4 regions of the Paenibacillus sp. FSL L8-0436 genome follow, and region 1 is predicted to be linked to each of the others. Evidence: riboswitches for the same ligand, from Rfam matches in the RefSeq annotation. Region 1 holds a riboswitch; each other region holds the start of a gene.
What was found. Region 1 has a riboswitch for cyclic di-GMP ahead of NSS79_RS03340 (transglutaminase-like domain-containing protein). Riboswitches for the same ligand answer to the same signal wherever they lie in the genome.
Positions count from the first base shown of each region.

Region 2: linked by a shared signal. The riboswitch ahead of NSS79_RS05285 (PA14 domain-containing protein) and the one ahead of NSS79_RS03340 (transglutaminase-like domain-containing protein) in region 1 are both predicted to bind cyclic di-GMP.
Region 3: linked by a shared signal. The riboswitch ahead of NSS79_RS02555 (collagen-binding domain-containing protein) and the one ahead of NSS79_RS03340 (transglutaminase-like domain-containing protein) in region 1 are both predicted to bind cyclic di-GMP.
Region 4: linked by a shared signal. The riboswitch ahead of NSS79_RS11140 (S-layer homology domain-containing protein) and the one ahead of NSS79_RS03340 (transglutaminase-like domain-containing protein) in region 1 are both predicted to bind cyclic di-GMP.

Region 1 covers NZ_CP151955.1:711,420-717,967, reverse strand. Annotated here, with positions in the region: rRNA gene NSS79_RS03350 (23S ribosomal RNA) at 1-1,025, opposite strand, end outside; rRNA gene NSS79_RS03345 (16S ribosomal RNA) at 1,271-2,826, opposite strand; gene NSS79_RS03340 (transglutaminase-like domain-containing protein) at 3,231-4,037, opposite strand; cyclic di-GMP riboswitch class I at 4,051-4,133, opposite strand; cyclic di-GMP riboswitch class I at 4,205-4,286, opposite strand; gene NSS79_RS03335 (class D sortase) at 4,364-4,975, opposite strand; gene NSS79_RS03330 (GtrA family protein) at 5,072-5,476, opposite strand; gene NSS79_RS03325 (glycosyltransferase family 2 protein) at 5,466-6,446, opposite strand; gene NSS79_RS03320 (phospholipid carrier-dependent glycosyltransferase) at 6,490-6,548, opposite strand, start outside.
Region 2 covers NZ_CP151955.1:1,143,443-1,149,990, reverse strand. Annotated here, with positions in the region: gene NSS79_RS05290 (glycosyl hydrolase) at 1-298, opposite strand, end outside; gene NSS79_RS05285 (PA14 domain-containing protein) at 507-2,894, opposite strand; cyclic di-GMP riboswitch class I at 2,907-2,987, opposite strand; gene NSS79_RS05280 (sugar phosphate nucleotidyltransferase) at 3,125-4,498, opposite strand; gene NSS79_RS05275 (UDP-glucose/GDP-mannose dehydrogenase family protein) at 4,902-6,242, opposite strand; gene NSS79_RS05270 (glycosyltransferase) at 6,247-6,548, opposite strand, start outside.
Region 3 covers NZ_CP151955.1:538,782-545,329, forward strand. Annotated here, with positions in the region: gene NSS79_RS02535 (phosphatidylinositol kinase) at 1-136, opposite strand, end outside; gene NSS79_RS02540 (copper amine oxidase N-terminal domain-containing protein) at 258-1,022, opposite strand; gene NSS79_RS02545 (ASCH domain-containing protein) at 1,518-1,940, shown strand; gene NSS79_RS02550 (hypothetical protein) at 2,346-2,759, opposite strand; cyclic di-GMP riboswitch class I at 3,383-3,472, shown strand; gene NSS79_RS02555 (collagen-binding domain-containing protein) at 3,559-5,748, shown strand; gene NSS79_RS02560 (alpha/beta hydrolase) at 6,035-6,548, shown strand, end outside.
Region 4 covers NZ_CP151955.1:2,457,062-2,461,563, reverse strand. Annotated here, with positions in the region: gene NSS79_RS11140 (S-layer homology domain-containing protein) at 1-2,090, opposite strand, end outside; cyclic di-GMP riboswitch class I at 2,142-2,235, opposite strand; gene NSS79_RS11135 (TetR/AcrR family transcriptional regulator) at 2,508-3,188, opposite strand; gene NSS79_RS11130 (SDR family oxidoreductase) at 3,418-4,197, shown strand; gene NSS79_RS11125 (VOC family protein) at 4,244-4,502, shown strand, end outside.

The DNA.
Region 1 (6,548 bases):
CCTTTTGACAATGGATCTTAGCACTCACTGTCTGACTCCCGGCAAGAAGTTAATGGCATTCGGAGTTTGACTGAGCTTGGTAACCCTTGCGGGCCCCGCACCCAATCAGTGCTCTACCTCCACCACTCCATTCACCGAGGCTAGCCCTAAAGCTATTTCGGGGAGAACCAGCTATCTCCGAGTTCGATTGGAATTTCTCCGCTACCCCCACCTCATCCCCGCATTTTTCAACATACGTGGGTTCGGGCCTCCAGTGCGTGTTACCGCACCTTCACCCTGGACAGGGGTAGATCACACGGTTTCGGGTCTACGTCCACATACTCATTCGCCCTATTCAGACTCGCTTTCGCTGCGGCTCCGGCTTCTCACCTTAACCTTGCATGTTAAACGTAACTCGCCGGTTCATTCTACAAAAGGCACGCCATCACCCCTAGATCGGGCTCTGACTTTTTGTAAGCACACGGTTTCAGGTTCTATTTCACTCCCCTTCCGGGGTGCTTTTCACCTTTCCCTCACGGTACTGTTTCACTATCGGTCGCCAGGTAGTATTTAGCCTTAGCAGATGGTCCTGCTGGATTCATACGGGGTTTCACGTGCCCCGCACTACTCGGGATCCGTCTCGGAGAGAACACAGTTTAGGCTACAGGGCTTTTACCTCTATCGCGGGCCTTTCCAGACCTCTTCGCCTACCATATTCCTTTGTAACTCCATGTGAGACGTCCCACAACCCCAAGGGGCAAGCCCCTTGGTTTAGGCTGTTCCGCGTTCGCTCGCCGCTACTGACGGAATCACTATTGTTTTCTCTTCCTCAGGGTACTTAGATGTTTCAGTTCCCCTGGTCTGCCTCTATCTCCCCTATGTATTCAGAGAGAAGTAACTGCGAATTACCACAGCTGGGTTTCCCCATTCGGACACCCCCGGATCAAAGCTTGCTTACAGCTCCCCGAGGCAGTTTCGTTGTTCGCCACGTCCTTCGTCGGCTCCTGGCGCCTAGGCATCCTCCGTGTGCTCTTATTAGCTTAACCAATGCGTTTTCCGTTAGGAAAATCGCTAGTATCACTATTAATTAAAACTTGTTCACACAAGTTTCAGCTAAAAGATGTTCTAAAACGCAAATTCGTTTCGGTATCCAGTTTTCAAGGATCAAGGTGTTACTTGAGAGCTTAAACTCTCAAAACTGACCAACGAGTGAGTAACAGGCCTAAACCTGAGTTTTGGAAGCTAAGCTTCCGATTTGAATGTCACCGTTGCAGGTGACGATTCTCCATAGAAAGGAGGTGATCCAGCCGCACCTTCCGATACGGCTACCTTGTTACGACTTCACCCCAATCATCTACCCCACCTTCGGCGGCTGGCTCCCTTGCGGGTTACCCCACCGACTTCGGGTGTTGTAAACTCTCGTGGTGTGACGGGCGGTGTGTACAAGACCCGGGAACGTATTCACCGCGGCATGCTGATCCGCGATTACTAGCAATTCCGACTTCATGCAGGCGAGTTGCAGCCTGCAATCCGAACTGAGACCGGCTTTGCTGGGATTGGCTCCACCTCGCGGCTTCGCTTCCCGTTGTACCGGCCATTGTAGTACGTGTGTAGCCCAGGTCATAAGGGGCATGATGATTTGACGTCATCCCCACCTTCCTCCGGTTTGTCACCGGCAGTCACTCTAGAGTGCCCAGCCTTACCTGCTGGCAACTAAAGTCAAGGGTTGCGCTCGTTGCGGGACTTAACCCAACATCTCACGACACGAGCTGACGACAACCATGCACCACCTGTCTCCTCTGTCCCGAAGGCCGCCACTATCTCTAGTGGATTCAGAGGGATGTCAAGACCTGGTAAGGTTCTTCGCGTTGCTTCGAATTAAACCACATACTCCACTGCTTGTGCGGGTCCCCGTCAATTCCTTTGAGTTTCAGTCTTGCGACCGTACTCCCCAGGCGGAGTGCTTACTGTGTTAACTTCGGCACCAAGGGTATCGAAACCCCTAACACCTAGCACTCATCGTTTACGGCGTGGACTACCAGGGTATCTAATCCTGTTTGCTCCCCACGCTTTCGCGCCTCAGCGTCAGTTACAGCCCAGAAAGTCGCCTTCGCCACTGGTGTTCCTCCACATATCTACGCATTTCACCGCTACACGTGGAATTCCACTTTCCTCTTCTGTACTCAAGCCACCCAGTTTCCAGTGCGACCTCAGGTTGAGCCCAAGGTTTAAACACCAGACTTAAATAGCCGCCTGCGCGCGCTTTACGCCCAATAATTCCGGACAACGCTTGCCCCCTACGTATTACCGCGGCTGCTGGCACGTAGTTAGCCGGGGCTTTCTTCTCAGGTACCGTCACTCCGGTAGCAGTTACTCTACCGGACGTTCTTCCCTGGCAACAGAGCTTTACGATCCGAAAACCTTCATCACTCACGCGGCGTTGCTCCGTCAGGCTTTCGCCCATTGCGGAAGATTCCCTACTGCTGCCTCCCGTAGGAGTCTGGGCCGTGTCTCAGTCCCAGTGTGGCCGTTCACCCTCTCAGGTCGGCTACGCATCGTCGCCTTGGTGAGCCGTTACCCCACCAACTAGCTAATGCGCCGCAGGCCCATCTCCTTGTAGCAGATTGCTCCGCCTTTCATCCTTCGTCCATGTGAACAAAGGAATTATCCGGTATTAGCTACCGTTTCCGGTAGTTATCCCAGTCAAAGAGGTAGGTTGCCTACGTGTTACTCACCCGTCCGCCGCTAAGTTAATCCGGAGCAAGCTCCTTCATAACTCCGCTCGACTTGCATGTATTAGGCACGCCGCCAGCGTTCGTCCTGAGCCAGGATCAAACTCTCCAAATTGGTATTTAGAAAGAGCGATTGCTCAATTTGAAACATCTGACGAGAATTTACATTCTCAAGATGAAATTTCCAAAGCGTATAAATACGCTGTGAAACTCATCCATTTTGGATCTCACTTGCGTGATTTCCATACTCACTCGTTGTTCAGTTTTCAAAGATCAAGCTCGTTGTGAGTGTCGATTATCTCGTCACCAGCAACTCTTATAATATATCACGTTTGATTTAGAAACGCAAGCTTTTTTTGAAACAACTTTTCAGCCATTCCTTATTTACTTGGGTGCGCTCTAACAACGCTTACCTATAATACCCCACATCAATATAAAAAAGCAACCCCTTAAACAAAAAAAAGATAACCGGCTTAAATATTAAGCGGGTTATCTTAGGGTAATCATCATTCTATTGGATTAGTAGATCTTAGCTGCTGTATATTTGCTCGACGCTTTGGTGAAGCCTGTTTCTTTGTTCTTACCCAATCCGGCGTCCACTGTCGTATCAATCGTTACCCATTTGCCGTTAAGCAATACTTCATTCCAGGCATGATATACAGATACATAACTCGTATTGCCCATTACCAGCTTTGTCGGAATTCCTTCACTGCGGAGCATGGTGGCGAACAAAGATGCATAATCGTAGCAAATCCCTTTCTTACTAGCGAGTGTGTTGTCGTTGTTCGGGATATAATCCTGCGTAACATTAGCCGCTAAGGTGTAGTCGTACTTTACATTCGCCACGATGTAATTATAGATAGCTTGTACCTTTGCTTCATCAGTGGTCAGCCCTTGCGTAAGCTGCTTAGCTTTCAGTACTGCTTTATCGGAAGAATTCCATTTCACATTCTGTACGGAACTCAAATATACGGCGTTGGTGTTGCTCATGCTCAGGTCTACGGTTTCGGAAGAAAGTACTTTGTATTTGTTGCCGCTGGTGTTCTCTAGGACTGACACTTTATAAGCGCCATTCCCCTGCTGCAGTGGAAACGTTTCTGTAGCTTTGGAGGCATATAAGTTATAAGAGTAGCTCTTATTGTCTTTAGTAATCATGAGCTTGATACGTTTGTCCTTGGGAACATCATAGGAAACTTGGACAACCCCTTGGCTCAATTGCGATGTATTTAACCAGTCTGACTCTACGCTGGAAGCGTTAGCTGTACTTACTTGAACTGAAGTAACCAGGACGAACAAGGTCAAGAACATATAATAGAACTTCTTCATGGATAAAACCCCTTTCGGTAGCTGGCTGCCATCCATACCCGGGAAGGCCCTTTAGCTTTGCGTCCCTACCTTTCGATAGGTTTGCCGTTATCGTTTAAGCTTTATCTGTCTACTACTATTGGAATATACTAGACTCATCTTAAGAACAAACAAAAAAAGCCTCTTCATTCGGTAGCTGGCTGCCATCCTTACCGGGAAGGCCCTTTAGCTTTGCGTCCCTACCTTTCGATAGGTTTGCCGTTATCGTGTTTAGCTTTTATAGTTATATAGTATCATATTAATGCCTAGTTACAAGACCTAAATCACTAGATTTCTACTTAATTCATTTAAATTTTTATAATTTTAGCGTGGATAATCAGTCGATGGGTCGGATTTACCAAAGGATCACATGTAATGAGGGTAAGGATTTTATCTTGTTTATTCCCGTTCAGTACAGACACATCCGTAGGCTCAACAATCGAGATATCATAAACCTCGTATTTATACTCCTGATCGCTTGTCTTGACGGAAATGGTATCTCCGACCTTTACTTCATTCAGTCTGTTGAATAATCTCCCTGCAGTCCTAGACCTGTGTGCAGCTATGGCAGCATTGCCTATTTCACCGATTGGAGCGGTTTCCTTCATATGGGCTGCGGCATGTTTCATGTTGGCTTTGGTCGCCCCTTCCAATATGGGCAATTTCAAATCGATTTTGTCGATTGTGATAATTCCGGTCACTTTGCCGCCGACCTCTATTTCCTGCTCTGCCGGTTCGGCAGCCTGCGCTGGTTCATCCCCAGCTGATTCTTCTGCCAGCAGTGCAGTGACCTCGGCATACTGTTTTTTCAGATCGGGCTCTGACGAAGGGGCCAGCTCACTATAAGCCTGTTCAGCCTCCTTCAGCAGCTTCTCTTGCTGCCGGTCGTTATACCATTCGCTCGCTTTTGGATACAGCATGACTAGAACTCCTGCAATTATGATCAAATAGGAAAACTTACGCATCAAATCCCCCCGATCTTTTAGATAAAGAAACTCCACGGCCCGACATCTGACTTAAAATACCCATTTACGGCTGCCAAAGAAATTGATAATGACGGTGACGAACGTAACCAGCACTTTGGAAATCAGCACCTGAACTCCAAATTTGTCCGTTAGCAGATGCATCAGCAGCACTGATATCCCCAGTACAACCAGGTTCAGTATGATGAATCGGACTAATTGCATACGGTCAAAACTGTCCTTGCTAGTCTGACTCTTATCCTTAAAGGTCACCTTCTTGTTCCAAAAGAAACTGTTCGCTGTCCCTGCGCTATAAGAAATAATCTGTGCCGGGGTGTTCATCATACCCAGAGAATGCAGCAAGGTAAATACGGCGAAATCAATCAGCGTATTCAGTAAGCCTACAGCATTAAATTTTAAAAACTGGATAAATCCCGCATTCAGCTTCCTATCTGCCATAATCATTGTCCTCTTGCCGCTCCTCATGCTCCCCGCCCCGGTAACCCTTGGTCTCACGCACGATATACAGCGGTCTATCCTTGGATTCATCATATATCCGTCCAATATATTCACCTATTACGCCAAGCAGCATCAGCACGATGCCGTTAAACAACAAATTCACACCGACGATGGAAGCCCAGCCCGGAACCGTCCATGAGGTGAAAAAGATTCTCTGGAACAATACAAAGAACAGATACACAAAGCTGGAGAAGGAGAGAAAGAAGCCTACATATGAGGCTATTTTCAGCGGCTTATGTGAAAATGAGGTGATGCCGTCAACCGCAAACCGGATCATTTTCTTCAGCGGGTATTTGGTTTCACCTGCAAAACGTTCCTCCCGCACATATTCCACCATCGTCTGCCGGAAGCCGACCCAGCTTACCAAACCTCTGACATAGCGGTTTTTCTCTTTGAGACCGCGCAGCACATCGCATACTTTACGGTCGATGAGCCGGAAGTCGCCTGTATCGGTGGGAATCTCCACACTAGTCATGCTGCTGAGCAGACGGTAAAAGAGCTTGGCGGTCACTTTCTTGAAAATAGTCTCCCCATGCCGTTTCAGCCGCTTGGCGTAAACTACCTCATAGCCCTCTTTCCACTTGGCAATCATCTGCAAAATGACCTCGGGCGGATCTTGAAGATCCGCGTCAATCACCACAACAGCCTGGCCTTGCGCATAGTCCATTCCGGCCGTAATCGCGACCTGATGGCCGAAGTTACGGGAGAAGTCAATCAGCTTAACATGCTCGTCGCTGCTGCTGATTCCACTCATGATCTCAGCTGTGCGATCCCGGCTCCCGTCATTAACGAAGATCAGTTCATAGGTATCACCGCATTCGTCCATGACTTGCTTAAGCCGCTCATACGTATATTGAATAACTTCTTCCTCATTGTACATGGGGACAATTACACTGTATCTGGCTTTCACCTTTGTTCCTCCTAAAAGTTTTGTAGCATTACGCGCTCCCCTCCTAGAATACCCAGGAAGGGAACCAGCGCAGCACATCCGTCACATATTCTTTGTCAACCA
Region 2 (6,548 bases), 430 kb from region 1:
CATGCAATACGGCATATTGTCCGCTTGCATGCTTCAGCTTATTGTTGAATTCATCCGGGGTCTCCAAATAGTCATGCTGCCCGGATATCATTCCCTTGCCTCCAAGATCAACCAGATAGCTGAGCAGATCGGCAGCCTCCTCGGAAGCTGAGGGATTGATGGGAGTGATGGCAGCAGCAGGTGTAACTATCGTCCGGGGAACCGGAAGACTCCTCGCTTCTGACCAGGGCAGCAGGGAAAATATTAATATAAGAGGTAAAATCGTATTAAACAGGCGGTACTTGCGGTAAGTGTTCAAATCGTAATCTCCTTTCTCCAGCGAAATGCCGCCACGGCACACAGGATGCGTTCCCTATGCAGGTTCATACATCCCGAGGCCAAATGGGGGCTATAGCTTAGTAGCCCTGCTGATAAGCAGGGCCACTAAGAGTGGACTTTAGGAATTATAATTGTAACGTCTTAACCAGCACCCGCCGGTGAATACAGAAGCTAACCAGTCGCTCTGCTTAGGAAGCGGAAGGAAGAAACAGGGCGCTAGCAGGAACAGTACCCTTCACTTGGCTTGGGCTTTCCCACATTAGACGCGCTCTGGCATCCCCTTGATTCTCGTAATACTCCACTTTAATATCATATAGCTGCCCGGCATTCAGGCTGATGCTTCCCATGCGTTCGGTTCCACTCTGTTTCATCCAGCTGTCAATCACAAGACTGTCATTGACCCAAACGCGGATGCCGTCATCTGAAGTAGTATAGATTGTGTACATTTCACTGTAGAGCGGCTTAATCTTGCCGCTCCAGCGTACGGAGAAGAAATCGATGCCGATTGCAGGATCCGGGGTGCCTAGACGCCAATTGAAATCAAGAATGGCGTCGTTACGTACAAGTGCCGGAGTGCCTGACAGCAGCATATTATTGAAATATTCTGCTTTTAGCCCATTCTCAGCAGGTGCTGCTGTCGGTGTTGATGCTGGCGTAGATACCGGTGTTGGTGCTGCTGGCGTCGGTGCTGCTGTTGGCACCGGTGTTGGCGTTGCTGCTGGCGTCGGTGCTGCTGTTGGCACCGGTGTTGGCGCAGATGTCCGTGTTGCTGTTGGCACCGGTGTTGGTGTTGCTGTCAGCGCAGGTGTCGGCGTTGCTGTTGCTGTTGGCACCGGTGTTGGTGCAAGCGTCGGTGTTGCTGTTGCTGTTGCTGTTGCTGTTGCGGCTGGTGCTGCTGTCGCCGCTAAAACCGGTTTTGCAACCAGGCTGAGTGTACTGTCCAATTCTGTCTGGCTGGCAGCAGCTGCCCCGGCATTCACAAACAATGCGCTGGCCGGAACCGTCCCTTTGACTTGGCTTTGACTTTGCCACATTAAGCGGATATTCGCATCGCCGGCATTCTCGTAATACTCGACCTTGATGTCGTACAACTGACCGCCTGTTAAAGCGATGCTTCCGGTACGCTCGGCTCCGCTCTGTTTCATCCAGCTGTCAATGACAGCTTTACCGTTAATATAAACGCGGATACCGTCATCCGAAGTGGTAAAAAACTGATAAGTCTCACTATACGTTGGCTTGATTTGACCGGTCCAGCGGACGGAGAAGGAATCTATACCGATTGAAGGATCCGGCGAACCCTGGCGCCAGTTAAAGTTAAGCAATGCATCATTGCGCACCAAGGCGGGCGTACCGGAAAGCGTCATGTTTTTGAAGTACTCTCCCTTAAGTCCGCTCACCACAGGCGCTTCCACTGAATCATTAGAGTCAGGCGTTGGCATTGCCGTCGGCTTCGGCGTTGGTGTCGCCGTTGGTGTTGCCGTTGCTGTCGGCGTTGGTGTTGCTGTCGGTGTTGGCGCAGCGGCTGGTGCACTCCAACTCTTATATTTATTCCGGGTCAGTGTATAGCTATCATTCATGAAACTCTTAATCGTAGTTGTGCTGTTTTTCTCATAGAGCATTTTTCCCCAGTTCATCATAAAAACGAAATTTTTCTGGGAGAGCTTCAGTTTGGCCGTGCTGGGCATCTCACCGTTTTCACCAATACCTATCGGTTTACCGGCAGCCAGACTAAGCAAACTGTCATAATACTTATTCATATAGTCGTTATCATATATATCTGCTGCAAGAACATCCACTTTGCTTGCGCCCGGATAGGTCAGCGCATAAGGATCAGACCAGGCATTCGGTGCATTGGGGTTCCATACCCACAACAGATTGTTTAATTGATGAACGTTCACGAAACGGTCATACATAATATTCCACAGTTCAGCAAAATTACTTTTCTTCCCCCACCAGAACCAGTCGCCGTTCATTTCATGATAAGGTCTCCAAAGTACAGGAACGCCTGCATCCCGCAAGCTTTTGAGCGACACCGCCACTTTATCCAGATCCGTGATCAGGCTGGCGTATTCTGCCGTGCCCGGCGTTACATACTTGTTAAATTCCTCTTGTTTGAGCGGCTTCTGCACATTGGACCAGAGGTAGGCAGTCCCGGGCAGATTCTGATGAAAGGTCATTACGACAATGCCGCCGTTCTTGTACCAGTTGATCGCGCTGTTCATCACATTCTTGCGCTGCGATGCAGCTGTACTCTCCGACTGGCCGCTAATTACGCCAAGCTCATATCCGTGAAGAGCAGCATATTCTCCGCTTGTTCCCTTCAACTTGTTGCTGAATTCATCCGGGCTCTCCAAATAATCGTGCTGTCCAGAGATAATCCCTTTTCCGGTAATGGAATAGAGGTTACTAAGCAGCTTGACAGCTTCGGCTGAAGCGTCCGGATTAACCGGCACTGCTGTGCTTGATGAGGCTTCTGCGGTTGAAGGCGACAGCCCAAATCCTAAAGGCACAGCGGTTAACAATACGGCAAGAGACAGCAAGGCGGACAGCAGACGAGACTTACGGTAAGTTTTCAAAATGATCTTCCTTTCGGTAGCCAGGCTGCCACTCTTGCGAAGGCCCTATGGCTTTGCGTCCCTATCTTTCGATTAGGTTTGCCTTTGTCGTTTTGGAAGGATTTATCCCTCTTACCGTAAGTATCGTCCCTATGAAGTTTTTATTTAGAGCATTAATAAAAATAAATTAATAAATGGTTCTAAATACCTGTTTTGGATCTGTAAAAATTGGTTAAATAGATTATTTAGGCCTAAGAGATAAACTGTTGCAAAGCTATATCTTCCCAATCCAAGGTGATGCGGATGTTATCCTCTTCCACCAGTTCCGAACCGGTCTGTACCTCGATAAACTCTACATCCGTCAGCGCAAGGATCGCATGTTTGGTGCCTTCCGGTATACGCACCACATCTCCTGCCTTCACATTATGCATCTTCTCATTAATCACAATGCTTGCTTCACCGCTGACAAATGTCCAGATTTCACTGCGTTTATGGTGCAGCTGGTAACTGATATTTTTACCCTCTTCGATAAAAATCCGTTTGGTCAGCACTTCATTTCCCTCATCGTATTTCACATAATCTATGACCTTATAATGGCCCCAGCGGCGTTCTTCGTACATCGGTCTTTGTTCAAAAGACTTCAGCACTTCCTTGATTCTCGGACTCTCCGCTTTATGGGTAACCAAAATCCCGTCCGGGCTGGCAGCGATAATCAGATCCTTCGCGCCGATCACCGTAATCGGAATATCCAGCTCATTAATCAGGCAAGTGCCTTCGGAATCGGCCGTCACGAACCCTTTGCCCACGTGGTTGCTGTTCATTTCTTCGGTCAGCGTGTTCCAGGTGCCCAAATCCTTCCAGAATCCGGCATAAGGCTGAACAACGATTTTCTCCTCTTTTTCCACCACTTCGTAATCAAAGCTGATGGAAGCAAGCAGTTTGTACTGCTTCTGCAGTTCCTCGTAGTTCAGCGGCAATCCTTTGCGCTGCAGAATATCAAGCAGATAACCCAGACGGAACGCGAACACGCCGCAGTTCCAGAGGGCATTCCGGCTGATCAGTTCCTCGGCCTGCTCACGGTCAGGTTTCTCCTGGAAGTGGCTTACCTGCAGATAGCCGCTTGCTCCCGCCTCAGCGCTGGTAGGAATGATATATCCGTATTTTTCTGAAGCATGCTCGGGTACTACACCCATCAGCGCCAGGTTCGCTCCGCTCTCCTGCATCGTTTGCTCAAGCTGCACAACTGTATCGAAGAAGGCGGCTTCCACATAAGGATCGACCGGCAGGATGGCCACGGTCTCGCTTGGCGAAACGCCTTCCATGGAATACAGGTAGGCTGCTGTCAGGGCAATCGCCGGAAACGTATCGCGGCGTTCCGGCTCAACGATGATGGGCACCTCGCTGCCAAGCTGGCTCTGAATCATTTCCACCTGGCTGCGGCCGGTAGCCAGATAAGCCGAACCCGACATATTAGCTTCCTCCAGCTGCCGCCATACCCGTTGCACCATGGATTCCGGTTCACCCGTCGGACTCTCAAGTACCTTCAGAAATTGCTTCGAACGTGAATCGTTAGACAATGGCCAGAGACGTTTACCTGAACCGCCTGATAGAAGTACCAGTTTCATATGGAACCCTCCTCATTATGTGTTGACGCGAAAATATCGGATTGTTATTGGTTGCTTCAAACGTGAAAAGCATAAGACTTAGCTGTTATGAGAGTCACTGCAAGGAATGTTTGGACTTTCGGCCGCTGTTGTCTGCAGATTTCTTGATTTATACCGCTGTTCACGGTGGAAATCCGCAGACTGCATAGGCTTCCGAAGCGAGCTTTCCTGCGGAAAGCTTTCAGGCGGACGCATTCGCTCCTACAGTTCCAAAATTCCTCTCCGTACCTGCCAACAGCCTAACTATTCGCTTCACCCGCAGGCGAAGCACCCTGCTAAAAGATCCGGCATCGCCGCTTGTTTGGCGGCAGGTAAGAGCGAAGTGCTTTACAGAGCTGGGAACTTAGCAGAGCAAGCTTGAGGCTTAGATCGCACCAGCCACGCTGGCCGAATACCCGCTCAGTCCGCCCATTTGCGGGCGTCCGACGGAATGGTACTCCAGGCCGGTGCCTTCGATCTGCTCCTTGGAGTAGACGTTGCGGCCGTCGATCAGAACCTGGCGGCGCATACTGCCCGCCAAGCGATGCAGGTCGATATCCTTGAACTGGCTCCAGTCGGTCAGCAGGCATACGGCATCGCTGCCTTCTGCCGCCTCTTCCGGCAGGCCGCACCAGCGGAGCTGCGGATGATCGTATTGCATTTTGAAGTTATCGGCGGCAATCGGATCATATAGCTTCACTGTAGCTCCCTCCGCTACCAGCGCTTCGACGATTTCCCGGGCAGGTGCCTCGCGTACATCATCGGTATTCGGCTTGAAGGCCAACCCCCAAATTCCGATAACCGCGCCGCGCAGGCTGCCTAGCGACTCATGAAGTTTGGAAATAATCATAAACCGCTGTCCTTTATTCACCTCAACCACCGATTTCAGCAGCTTGAACTCATAGTCTACGTTACCTGCGATCTGGATCAGCGCATTGGTATCTTTCGGGAAACAGGAGCCTCCATAACCAATTCCGGCCTGCAGGAAGCTTGAGCCGATTCTCCGGTCCATCCCCATGCCTTCTGCCACTTCGGTTACATCAGCTCCCACTTTTTCACAAATATTGGCAATCTCGTTGATAAAAGAGATTTTGGTTGCCAGGAAAGCGTTCGATGCATATTTGATCATTTCCGCACTGCGGATATCCGTTACGAAGATATTTTCAGTGAAGCCTTGATGAAGCTGGCGCATCGTTGGCTCCAAAAGCGGATTGTCCAGACCAATCACAATCCGGTCAGGATGAAGCGTATCGCGGATCGCCGAGCCTTCACGCAGGAATTCGGGAGCGGAGACGATATCGAAGGGATGATTCGTGTGGGAAGCAATCAGATTGCGGATTTTTTCATTTGTGCCAACCGGGACGGTCGACTTGGTCATGATGATTTTGTAGCCTTCCATCGCTTGCGCAATTTCTGTGGCTGCTCCCTCGATATACGTTAAATCTGCTTCGCCGCCCGGCAGGGAAGGCGTTCCTACAGCGAGGATGACGATATCAGAAAGGCGCACCGATTCCTGCAGATCCGCCGAAAAGGATAATCTGCCCTCACGGAGATTCATTTCGATCAGCGCCTCAATACCCGGCTCATAGATGGGGGATTCCATCCGGTTCAATTTATTGATTTTCTCCTCATCCTTATCGACACAGATGACATGATTCCCGTTAAGTGTAAAACATACGCCAGATACAAGACCGACATAGCCGGTACCGATTACTGCCAGCTTCATATAATCATCCTCCTTTAAGAAAATTAACGTAGGCCTGTTCCACATACTGCTTGAACTGAACCATAAACGTCTGTTCATCGAATTTATGCGCATGCCCCATAATCTTGCTGATGTCCCACGCATAGGACTCCACTTCGTGGATAGCCTTCAGCAGATCATCCACTTCCTGATTCTGAAAGAATACGCCATTGACATAAGGGACTATGGTATCCAGCGCCCCTCCGGCCTGATAAGCAATGACCGGTCTTCCTGCGGCATTCGCCTCCAGGGGCGTAATTCCGAAATCTTCTTCTCCCGGAAAAATAA
Region 3 (6,548 bases), 170 kb from region 1:
TGGGAATAGCAAGAGTAACGAAATCCTGGTCTACATGGGCAATAAACCCATCATGAGACTGACCATCCGTAGTAGTTACACCAACGTACTTATTCATGCAACTCCAAGCGACTTGTTGATAATTATTTGCTTCCATAAAATAATACCTCCTCAGATAAATACATCCTGACAACAGTCTATGGACTATAACCTACATTGTTGACGGCGAATGCCCATTAATTATTATTTGATGTATTACATTCTTAAGGAGGGAAAGTTCATTGGTTTTCTTCTTTGAAATTAACGATAATGTCACTCAATTGTTTAGGGTTTACAACCTTATGAGAGAACTCTACTGACCCATCCAAACCAATAATTCCATATTCTCCTTCATCATAAGGGAATATTCTATCTTTAAAGTAGACGAGTCTAGACGTTAATTTTGGTTGCTCCCCCCAGAGAGTATCTATGCCTGTATCCAAAAATTTGGCCAAAGGACTAGACGAGTTTTCCTGAGTTTTAGCCGACATCTGACCTTCCCAAACAAGGCTCATGTATCCATTCTTTAACTCGTAATAATAAACGCTATCGCTGTGTATGAAATACCACTTAGAATAGTCATTTTCAGTATAAATAAAACTAGTCATAGGGCCTTCCGGATGCACAGTGGAATAGTAAAATTGAACCCGCGGCAAACCAATGACGGCTAACCTTGCTTTAGCCAGATCGCCGCTGTTCAATTCTTTCTGAGTCTCCGGATTTGGAGAAATAATCACAATACCGTTATTCTTCGAATCCCAATGAACAAGCGTTCCGAAACTTCCGCTCATGAACCGTAACGGGACATAAACGGTGTTCTTTTCAACAAAAGGCGGCGTATCTAATTCTAGTTTTTCCTCATTCATCCTCGCAACACCGCTGCCGACGGCAAGGCTCAATGTGTCCGAAGTATGCGGGTCAACAACCAAAACCGTTTTGGATTTGCTGTTCCAGCTCACCTTATAGCCCAAAGACTGCGCAGTGCGAATAGGAACATAACTCACGTTCTTCCTGACCAAAGGAGAAGTTAGCTCATCCTGTACGGCCCCGTTTACATTTAGTTTGAGGGGGTTAGCAGCATTCGCTGTACCGCCGATTGAAAAGATAAACATTACAGTGAAAAACAAAAAATAATGTTTTTTTCAAGTTGATCCATCCTTTTCTTTTTTTTAGTTAGACTTGCTGATTTGGAAAAAGTTGCAGCATCAAGCAAAGCCGGAGCCTTAACCTTAGAATAGGCAGCCAGCCATCTTCCATTTCTTCTACCGTCGGGGGGGAACTTTACAAAACCTTATTGAACCTTATAATGAGAAGTGAAGCGCCGCAAAGATTATACAGAACCTAATTGAACCTTACAGATAGGTGTGGGTTACGCTCATAATGCTTAAGCCGGGGGCGAATTCCTTCACCAGCAGCTCAAAAAAACTATATGCGGCGCGGTTTTCCGGATTCCCGGTGGGCTGCGCCTTTCCTTTGTTGCAGAAAGGGGGCAGGATGTTATGCGATGTTTGACTATACGGCAGCCTTGGGCGACGCTCATTGCTCTTGGTGAAAAATCATTCGAGACCCGTTCCTGGAGAACAGCTTACCGGGGTGAAATCGCCATTCATGCCGGTTTGAAGATTGATAAGGAAGTATGCTTACGGGAGCCTTTCCGATCGGTGCTCGCCCGTCATGGTCTTACGGCGGACAATTTACCTGCCGGAGTGATTATAGCGACAGGATCGCTGATAAACTGTTATGAAGTTACAGCTGGTATGGCTGAAGAAGGCTGGCCCTACGGCAGCGAATATATCTTTGGAGATTATAGGGAGGGACGGTTTGCCTGGGAACTGACGGGCGTCACTCCGCTGGAGGACAACATTCCGGCCAAGGGCCGGCTGGGCTTCTGGGAGCATCCTGTTCCGCAAAGGGAGCGGTGAAGCGCTTATGGAATTTCAGAATCGGCAAGTCTAATTTGGATAGACGGAAAATATTATGACGGTACCGGCGGTTCGTTGGAATACAGGTATGAATGGGATGCTGCCCGGGTATCTTTTTAAATATAGGGCTTTGTGTATCTTATCTCTGCCGGAGCCAATCAGGTGTTCAGGAAGGAGCGTATGCATAGGAAATGGGCAGTCTTCTTATTGCGTGGCTTTGCATGTTATGTTTATTTCTTACGTTTAAGGATAAGGTAAGCCGGAGGATTCTATATCCCGTGGCGCTTGTAGTTATTTTCGGCACATTGGGCTATTGGAAGGTTTTAATGTAATTTATAGCGGGTACTTTACAGGTCTTGCCGACTCCCATGGCGAGGCCTGTTTTTTTCTTCAACGCACCAAAGTCTATAGGCTTGCTTGAGGGCCGGATTTGATTTTGTACTGTTCCTCATAGCTGTGGTAGCCGGAGATATCGAGTCCCAGGTATTTGCGCATATGGATAGCAGCCTGTGCAGCGATGACGTCATCCAGCAGCAGCATCCGTTCATGATATCCCCGGCATATAAATTTGGCCTCGATGCCGACCTGGAGCCGCTGCTGTTCATAGACCTTAACTCCGCGTTTCCTCATTTCGGCGCGCACATCCCTCAGATCGGCAGTAACCGCATTCGCAGCAGTACGGAGAACATCCATGTATGGGGCGGGGGTCCGCAGTTGTGTCGACATAATGGCTGAATCCCGTTCAAAGGCTGATAAAATCAGCGGAAGCAATATATAGGATTTGACCAGTGTATTATCGTTACTCTCCGCTCTATGCATAAATTCAATCACCTCTAATAAGAACGTATATTCGTATTTTAACCGATTATTCAAAAATTAATCAATGGAATTTCTAAACAGTTGAAACAATGTGACATAATTCACAAAATAATTATAAGAATTATTTTATATTAAAATTGAAATAATAAATATTGAAAAATAAAGCTTATTAAAAAGGAGAATTGTGATGAATTATGAGGGAAGTCTCCGCCGCGGATTATTGTTCGGGTTGTTTCTAAGTGTTCCACTATGGGTGTCCATGATCGGCTGGGTTCAGCTGTTATAAAATATACAAATTCTAAGTCCGGCTGTTGCCCGCTGACTTATGTAAATTGACAATGACTAAAAACTGCTGCCAAGAGCTGGCGACAGTTTTTTTGCCGTTTCGACAAAAGTTGAAAAGTGGTTCGAATATACTAATTTTTAATATTAAAAATTTGTTTCATGTGATTGGTGAATACAACTAAACCCTTATGCGATGCGGGATTGAGGACTTTTTCAGAGAATCTATCAAAAAAAATAAGGAATAGATTGACAAACGGAGGGGTGAAGAGATAGACTGATTCTAGTCCGAAAGTAACAAAAGTCATAGACTACATAGAATGCAACTGTTACCAACTTCTCATGTATAATCGCAAACCGTTCGAAAGAGCGGGACGCAAAGTCAGGAATCTACAGCACTCTAAAGGTGCCACGATCGTCCGGCCGCCATGAAGCTAACCCTTCTTGGCGGTCTTTTTGTTGTTACGGGCTAATCTGTGCATTCATAGAATAGTTACATAGGAGGTACATATCGTTGTTGAAGAAAAGATCAGTAGCCTTGATTCTGACGGGGATTTTAACCATCGGCAATATGCTTCATCCGAGGATCAATGTAGAGGCGGCGGCAAGTATGCCGTACACCCCAACACCGGTGCTGGGAGTCGCCGGGAATTTTAACGCCTTTATCTTTGGAGATTTCGCGCAAAGCAATGACCAGATCCATGGACGGCTTGCTGCTGCAGGGAACATTACTCTTCAGGGATATGGAGTATCCAAGGATGCTGCGGGCGGAGATGTGTTTATCGCCGGCAAAGACATCGACTTTTCAAATGGAACAGTTTATGGCACCTCTGTGTATGGAGGCAGCATGAAAAGTTCAGGAGCTGATCTTAAAGGAGGTACGCGGCAGGATCATCCGATTGATTTTCAAGCTGAGGAGCAATTTTTGATTCAGCGTTCGAGTGAACTAGCTGCTCTGAAACAAACGCAGCCCTTTGTCAGAGATGGAGGGAAAATGACGATTAACGCTCCGGATTCCTTTAATGTCATTCATTTGACTGCTGCGGATTTGGCGGTTACCAACGGTCTCCAGTTCAACATTGCAGGAAATGCCACGGTAATTATCAATGTAAGCGGGAATAAGGTCGTCATTCCGGATTTTCAAATGTGGAACGGCAAATCTCACAATGTGCTGTTCAACTTCTACGAAGCTTCTTCTGTAGCTAATGGGAACACAACCATTGAAGGCACCATGTTAGCGCCGCATGCCTTTGTGGCGTTCAGCCGTGCTGAGCTGCATGGTACCCTTATTGCAAAAGGATTCAGCGGTTATATTCAGATGCATCATCATACCTTTGAGGGAACGGTGCCGCCAGTCGGCCCGACACCAACACCGAAGCCGACACCAACACCGACGGCGACGCCAACACCGACGGCGACGCCAACAGCGACGCCAACACCGACGGCGACACCGACGCCAACGGCAACGCCGACACCGACGGCGACGCCAACACCGACGGCGACGCCAACACCGACGGCGACGCCAACACCGACGGCGACACCGACGCCAACGGCAACGCCGACACCGACGGCGACGCCAACACCGACGGCGACGCCAACACCGACGGCGACACCGACGCCAACGGCAACGCCGACACCGACGGCGACGCCAACACCGACGGCGACGCCAACACCGACGGCGACGCCAACACCGACGGCGACACCGACGCCAACGGCAACGCCGACACCGACACCAACGGCGACGCCAACACCGACGCCGACGCCAACACCAGCGCCAACGCCGGTGCCAACGCCGACACCAACACCAGCGCCGACACCAACACCGACGCCGGTACCAACACCAACGCCGGTACCAACACCAACGCCGGTGCCGACACCAACACCAACACCGGTGCCGACACCAACACCAACACCGGTGCCAACACCAACACCAACGCCAACACCGGTGCCAACACCAACGCCAACACCGGTGCCAACACCAACGCCAACACCGGTGCCAACACCGACACCAACACCGGCGCCGACATCAACACCGGCGCCGACATCAACACCAACACTAACACCGGTGCCAACACCAACGCCAACACCAATACCAACGCCGACACCAGCGCCGACAAGTGTAGTGCCAACGGTAGAACCAACGCCAGCGCCGACAAGTGTAGTGCCAACGGTAGAACCAACGCCAGCGCCGACAAGTGTAGTGCCAACGGTAGAACCAACGCCAGCGCCGACGAGCGTAGCGCCAACAGTAGACCCGACGCCGGCACCGACGAGTGTAGCGCCAACAGTAGACCCGACGCCAGCACCGACGAGTGTAACGCCAACGGTAGACCCGACGCCAGCGCCGACGAGTGTAGCGCCAACAGTAGACCCGACACCAGCGCCGACACCAACGGTGATTGGTACGAATGACGATCAGGAGATTACGATTGATGAGGATCCGCTGCCTTTGGGCCCTGTGACCACACCTTCGCCTGTGCAGCCAACGCCGGAGACTACTCCAGCGACTGATCCAGTACCTGCTCCGGTACCGGATGAAGAGATTATTCTTGATGAAGAAATTCCGCTGGGGCCAGTGGTTACAGCCGAGAGTCTGCCGCAGACGGGCGAAGCCAGCCCGGCACCTTATTATATTACCGGTCTCGCTATTGCCGGAGTAGGTCTGCTGCTGAGCAGAACGGCAAAAACCAGCAGACGAAAACGCTGAGGCTTTCATTGAATCACACTCGGGCCAATAACAGTCCAGACGCCATGTTCTAAACATAATTCAGGCCGCTTACGGGAGAGGAAATCCCGGAAGCGGCCTTTTTATAGGGTGTTTCCTAAGTTTGGAGGGTTATTATACAACAAATCGTTTAGATTTAATCCATCTGTTATATGTACATTTCTCGCAGGCGAGGCTACCATGTTATACTATGCAGAAATCATTGCGGAACCCGCATGATTGTGACTGGAGTATCCCACAGCTACGAGAAGGAAAGGTGAGAATATTCATGTGGAGTGTAATTATACTGGCGATTATTATCGTCATTGCCGGAGGATTGACCTATGCGGGTTTCTTTTTCTATGGAGTGGCGATCCATCGGGCGCCTAAGGAGTTTTTGGCGAATTCACCCGCGCTGAAGGTAGATCCGCCGGTGGCCGGAGCATCCTGGGGAGAAGGGGCGGAGTGGATCGCCCGGCAGAGCTTCCGGAATGTCGACATGAGCTCAGAGGATGGACTGAAGCTGCGGGGTTATTATCTGCCGTCAGAGCGGGCAGCCGGACGTACAGCAATCGTTGCCCACGGCTATTCCGGCAAAGCCAAGGATATGGGGGCCTACGCCAAGATTTATTATGAAAACCTGGGCTATAATGTGCTGATTCCCGATGCCAGGGGACATGGTGAAAGCACAGGCAATTACATAGGATTTGGCTGGCCCGAACGCCGGGATTATGTAAAGTGGATCGAATACATCATTGAAGAGAATGGGCCGCAGGCGCAGATTGTGCTGCATGGGGTGTCTA
Region 4 (4,502 bases), 1.7 Mb from region 1:
GCTGCTTCTGCTCTCGTTGATGAGTCTTTAGGCTTCAAAAGCTGTCCGTTACCCTGCACCAGCTTCTTGCCCACCGCTGCAGCTACGGAATCCCTTGCCCAACTGCTAACGCTGCCGTTGTCCTTATATCCGCCCAATTCAGCTTCAAGCTTGGCAGATTCTGCAGCAGAAGCCCGGCTGCCGATAGTGCTGTCTATTGCCCGCATCAGCATCACCATCATCTGTTCACGGGTCAGCGGATCATTACCGTGAAAAAGTCCACTTTCTCCCGTTACGATTCCTGCCGCTGCAGCTGCTTCCACATAAGGGTAGGACCAGTTCGCAGCTGAAACATCACGGAAAGCCGGTGTCTCCGGCCGCTGCGGCTGCAATCCAAGAGTTGCTGCCAGCAGCTTGGTGAATTCAGCCCGGGTCAGGATCCCTTTTGGCGCATAAGCGGTTCCGTTCATCCCGTTCACAATCCCCCTAGCCCCTAGCACCTCTACAGCTTGCTGCGCCCAGTGGCCTGACATATCTGTGAATTCAGCTCCGCGCAGCATTACCGCATATAGTCCGGAAGCTGTAATTCCGGTTTGAACAACGGCGTCTTCCGCCGCAGTCACTCCGCCAATATAGTTCCATATGCCTTTTGCCGGATCGTTGCTATAGATTCCAAGCTTCTCACGGCCTGTCGTCCAAGGCGCTTCCTTCGGGTACCCTACCGTCAGCTTGGCCGGCATCAGGAACGGAGCACTCGCTTGCACCTGCCACGCTGAACCTGCCTTCAGCAGTTTTTTGCCGGTTGCGTCGAGCAGTACTTCTTTCTCCAGCTCAGCTTGGGCCAAGCTTACAGTGGTATTGTCAGGGAAGGTTCCTGCTGAAATCTCCAGCCGTGCCCAGCCATTCAGTACAGACAAAGTACCTCCAGCACTTCCGATAACCTGACTGTCCTTGGCTCCGGTTACTACAGGGGTCTTCACTTCCGGGGCTGAACCCGGGTTCGGATCTGCGCCTGGATTTGGAACTGCACCTGGATTTGAGGTTGTCCCTGGAGCTGGAGTCGTTCCTGGGGTTGGGGTTACCCCTGGACTTGGAGTGGCTCCCGGACTCGGAGGGGTTGATCCTTCTTTCAGGTCAATCGACTCTATGTAATCATCCTTCTTGCTGTAAAGCAGTTTATCCCCGGTAATGCCGATCAGCTTCGTTCCGGGCTCTATTGCTGGCAGTGATTTCACTGCATATGTAGAAAGGTTCACTTGCTGCAATGTGGCAGCACCGTCCCTCTCCTCTTGAAAAACTGCCTGCCCTTCACCTATCGACATGAAGGCATACTGGGTTCCTCCAGGCTTCATCTCGGTGAGATCCACAGGCAGAGCAGTCAGATCCTTGATATTCAGAATCACATATTTGCTCTCGGAAGCCCCATTTTTTTGCTTAAACAGTACATCGCTGCCGTTAAAAACAAACCAGTCCACATAGCTTGCTCCGCCCAGACTAACCAGTGCACGCGTAGCCCCGCTTTTCAAATGGAGCAGACTGAGCCCCCCGTCACGGGCATTCTTATACACTACATTGCCGCCGGCCAGCACCGGGAAACGTCCTTCGCCGAGGTCGGCTTCAACGCCCGTAGCCAGATCATGATAGATCATGCTGCCGTAATTTTTGCGCTCGTACCAAACCACACCGACTCCATCCGTAGTCGGATTGCCATATGTGCCAGACTGTTTGTTAAGCTTTCTTCGTGTACCCGTCTCAAGATCGGCAGTGTAAATATCCCAGTTCAGTGAAGACTCCTGCTCTGTTCCTTTGTCGGCCCACACTGCAACGTTGCCGCTCACATAAGGCGCATCCTTGGCAGATGAACCCGATGTAAGAACAGTGCTGGCACCACTGGCCTGATTCATCGCGTGAACCTGCTTCACCCCGTCAGCCTCTGCTTCCAGCCATACGATCCGGTTGCCGGATACGTTATAGTCCGTTCTACCCGGATCGGTCCCGGCAGCCAAAACCTGCTTCATGCTAAGGCCTCCGCTAAACAGGCCCACAAGCATACTCACCGCCACTGCGGACACAACCGTCCGCGAAAACTTCCCTTTCCTTCTAAACCTCATTTACTTCTCTCCCCCAGCGCTATTTGTAGGCACGCCAAAAAACCAAGTGCCTTGAGCGGCCCGGCTGTCTTAACATCCTCCTTTGGATGAAGTAGACCCGTGGCTTTGCGTCTCCGACTTTCGTACGGATTTGCCTTTGTTTCAAACTCGGTTTTTTCTGTCCCGTTATGGGTATGCAGGTGTGACTTTAGTTGTACAGGACTCTTTCTTTATCGGAATTTATCCCTATAAAATTAATAAGTTCTAGTTCTCCCTTACTTATATACCTTTTCCTTTTTTTCGGAAATAGGCTTCGTTCTTCGGCATTTGTAAAGATTTATAACAAATTTAGAAACAAAAAAACGGCATCTCTGCCGTTTAATTGTGTTATAGACTCTCAGGATTCGAACCCAGGCCTTATATAAAGGATTTCACTAACTACTCCTGCTTTAAATGCTTGGCTGCGGCTGCAGGTGCAAACAGTGAGCTTGCAAGCAGAGCTACCGTTCCTTTATACACTGCGTGCGACGCTGCGACACTTCCCAAATGTCCTCCTATGTGCAGGTGAATCACTCCGTGAAGAGAGGACCAAATCGTACCTACAATAAATTCCGCATTTGAATCACCAGTAATTAGGCCTTGCTCTTGAGCGCTGACAATCACGGATAACAAGCGCCGCATAGCAGTAACAGTGCCTTTCATGCTCTGCTCATCCGGTTTGAAATCTGCAAATGCTCCCCCAAACATCAATTTATAGTAGCTGGTATAGCGCTGGCCAAATTCCCAATACACTTCTGCCAGATTAATTAAATACTGCTGCAGATCCTCTGACTGTGAAGCACTCTCAAATTCGCTCGAGAGTATTTTGCAGCCCTCCAGATATAATTGCTGGGCTAAACCTTCTTTATTAGCAAACAGACTGTAGATGATCTTGGTCGAGCAACCCATCTTCTGAGCTACTTTTCGCACGGTGACAGCTTCCGGCCCTTCTTCCTGAAGAATAAAGGCTGCTGCATCAACTACGAGTTGACGAAGACTAGCTGTGTTCTGTAAGCGGGCTTCCTGGTAGGTTGTCAGCTTTCTATTGCTTGCGTCAGCAAAATTGTTAGGTTCATTCAACTTAATCGCCTTCTTTAGTTATGTTGTTATTCTCGGGAAACGCAGTTTCCAATCATATACCACGCATTCTATACAGTCGATTCCACAAAGTCAATCCTACATACACATATCTTCTTGCAAATTTTTAAAAAAAGAAGGTTTGACTTTCTCCAGCCAGCAGGTTACTATGATTTCAATAGGAAACACTGTTTCTTAACGAATACATCGTTTTAATAGGAGGAGTTATTTTATGAATATTCAAGGAAAATGGTCGCTAGTCACGGGTGCCTCTTCCGGCATTGGCGAACAATTCGCAATACAGCTGGCTAAACAAGGAAGCCATCTGGTTCTCGTAGCCAGATCTAAGAACAAACTCGATGACTTGGCAGCGGAACTCGAAAGAAGCTATAACATCAAAGTCAAAGTCATAGCTATGGATCTTACGGAAGCAAGTGCACCAAGCGAATTGTTCCAGCAATGCCAGCTGTTGAAGCTTGAGATTGAGCTGCTGGTCAATAATGCCGGATTTGCCACTCATGGGAGGTTCGAGCAAATCTCAGGTCAGCGGCAGCATGAGGAGATTATGTTGAATGTTGCTGCCGTCGTAAATATGACTCATTTATTCTTGCCGGATATGCTGCGCAGAAGCTCTGGTACTGTGATCAATGTATCGTCCACCGCAGGATTTCAGCCGCTCCCCTATATGGCTGTGTATGGGGCAACCAAAGCTTTTGTCTTGTCCTTTACAGACGCATTATGGTGGGAGAATCGTGACCGTGGAGTCCAGTTCTTTGCACTTTGCCCCGGTTCTACCGATACAGCTTTCTTCACCGTCGTGGGGACTGAGGATGCTTCAGTCGGGAAGAAAGCAACTCCACAGCAGGTAGTTGAGACTGCGCTGCGCTCACTCGCGAAAAAGAAGATATACACTGTTCCAGGCTCGCAAAATTACCTCGGAGCACAGTTGTCCAGATTCGTTACCCGAAAGCAGAGTCTGCGGATTGTTGGAAACATGCTTGCCCCAAAATAGCGTATAATGAACAAAATAGAAAATCCACAAAAAGGGGATAGGATACATGATATTGAGCATGAATTGGATTACGCTCAGGGTGCGGGATCTGGAGGCATCCCTTAATTTTTATCACAGCATTCTGGGACTTCCGATTGACCGCAGATTTGAGAGCAGAGGAAGACAGATTGTTATGTTAGGCACGGAGGGGCAGCCCAAGATCGAGCTTATTCAGGGAAGCGACCCGGCTCTGAAGCCGGAATGCGGTGTGTCCATTGGGTTCGAGGTGGCGTCACTGGATGAGGCAATAGAGAGTTTCAAAAGCC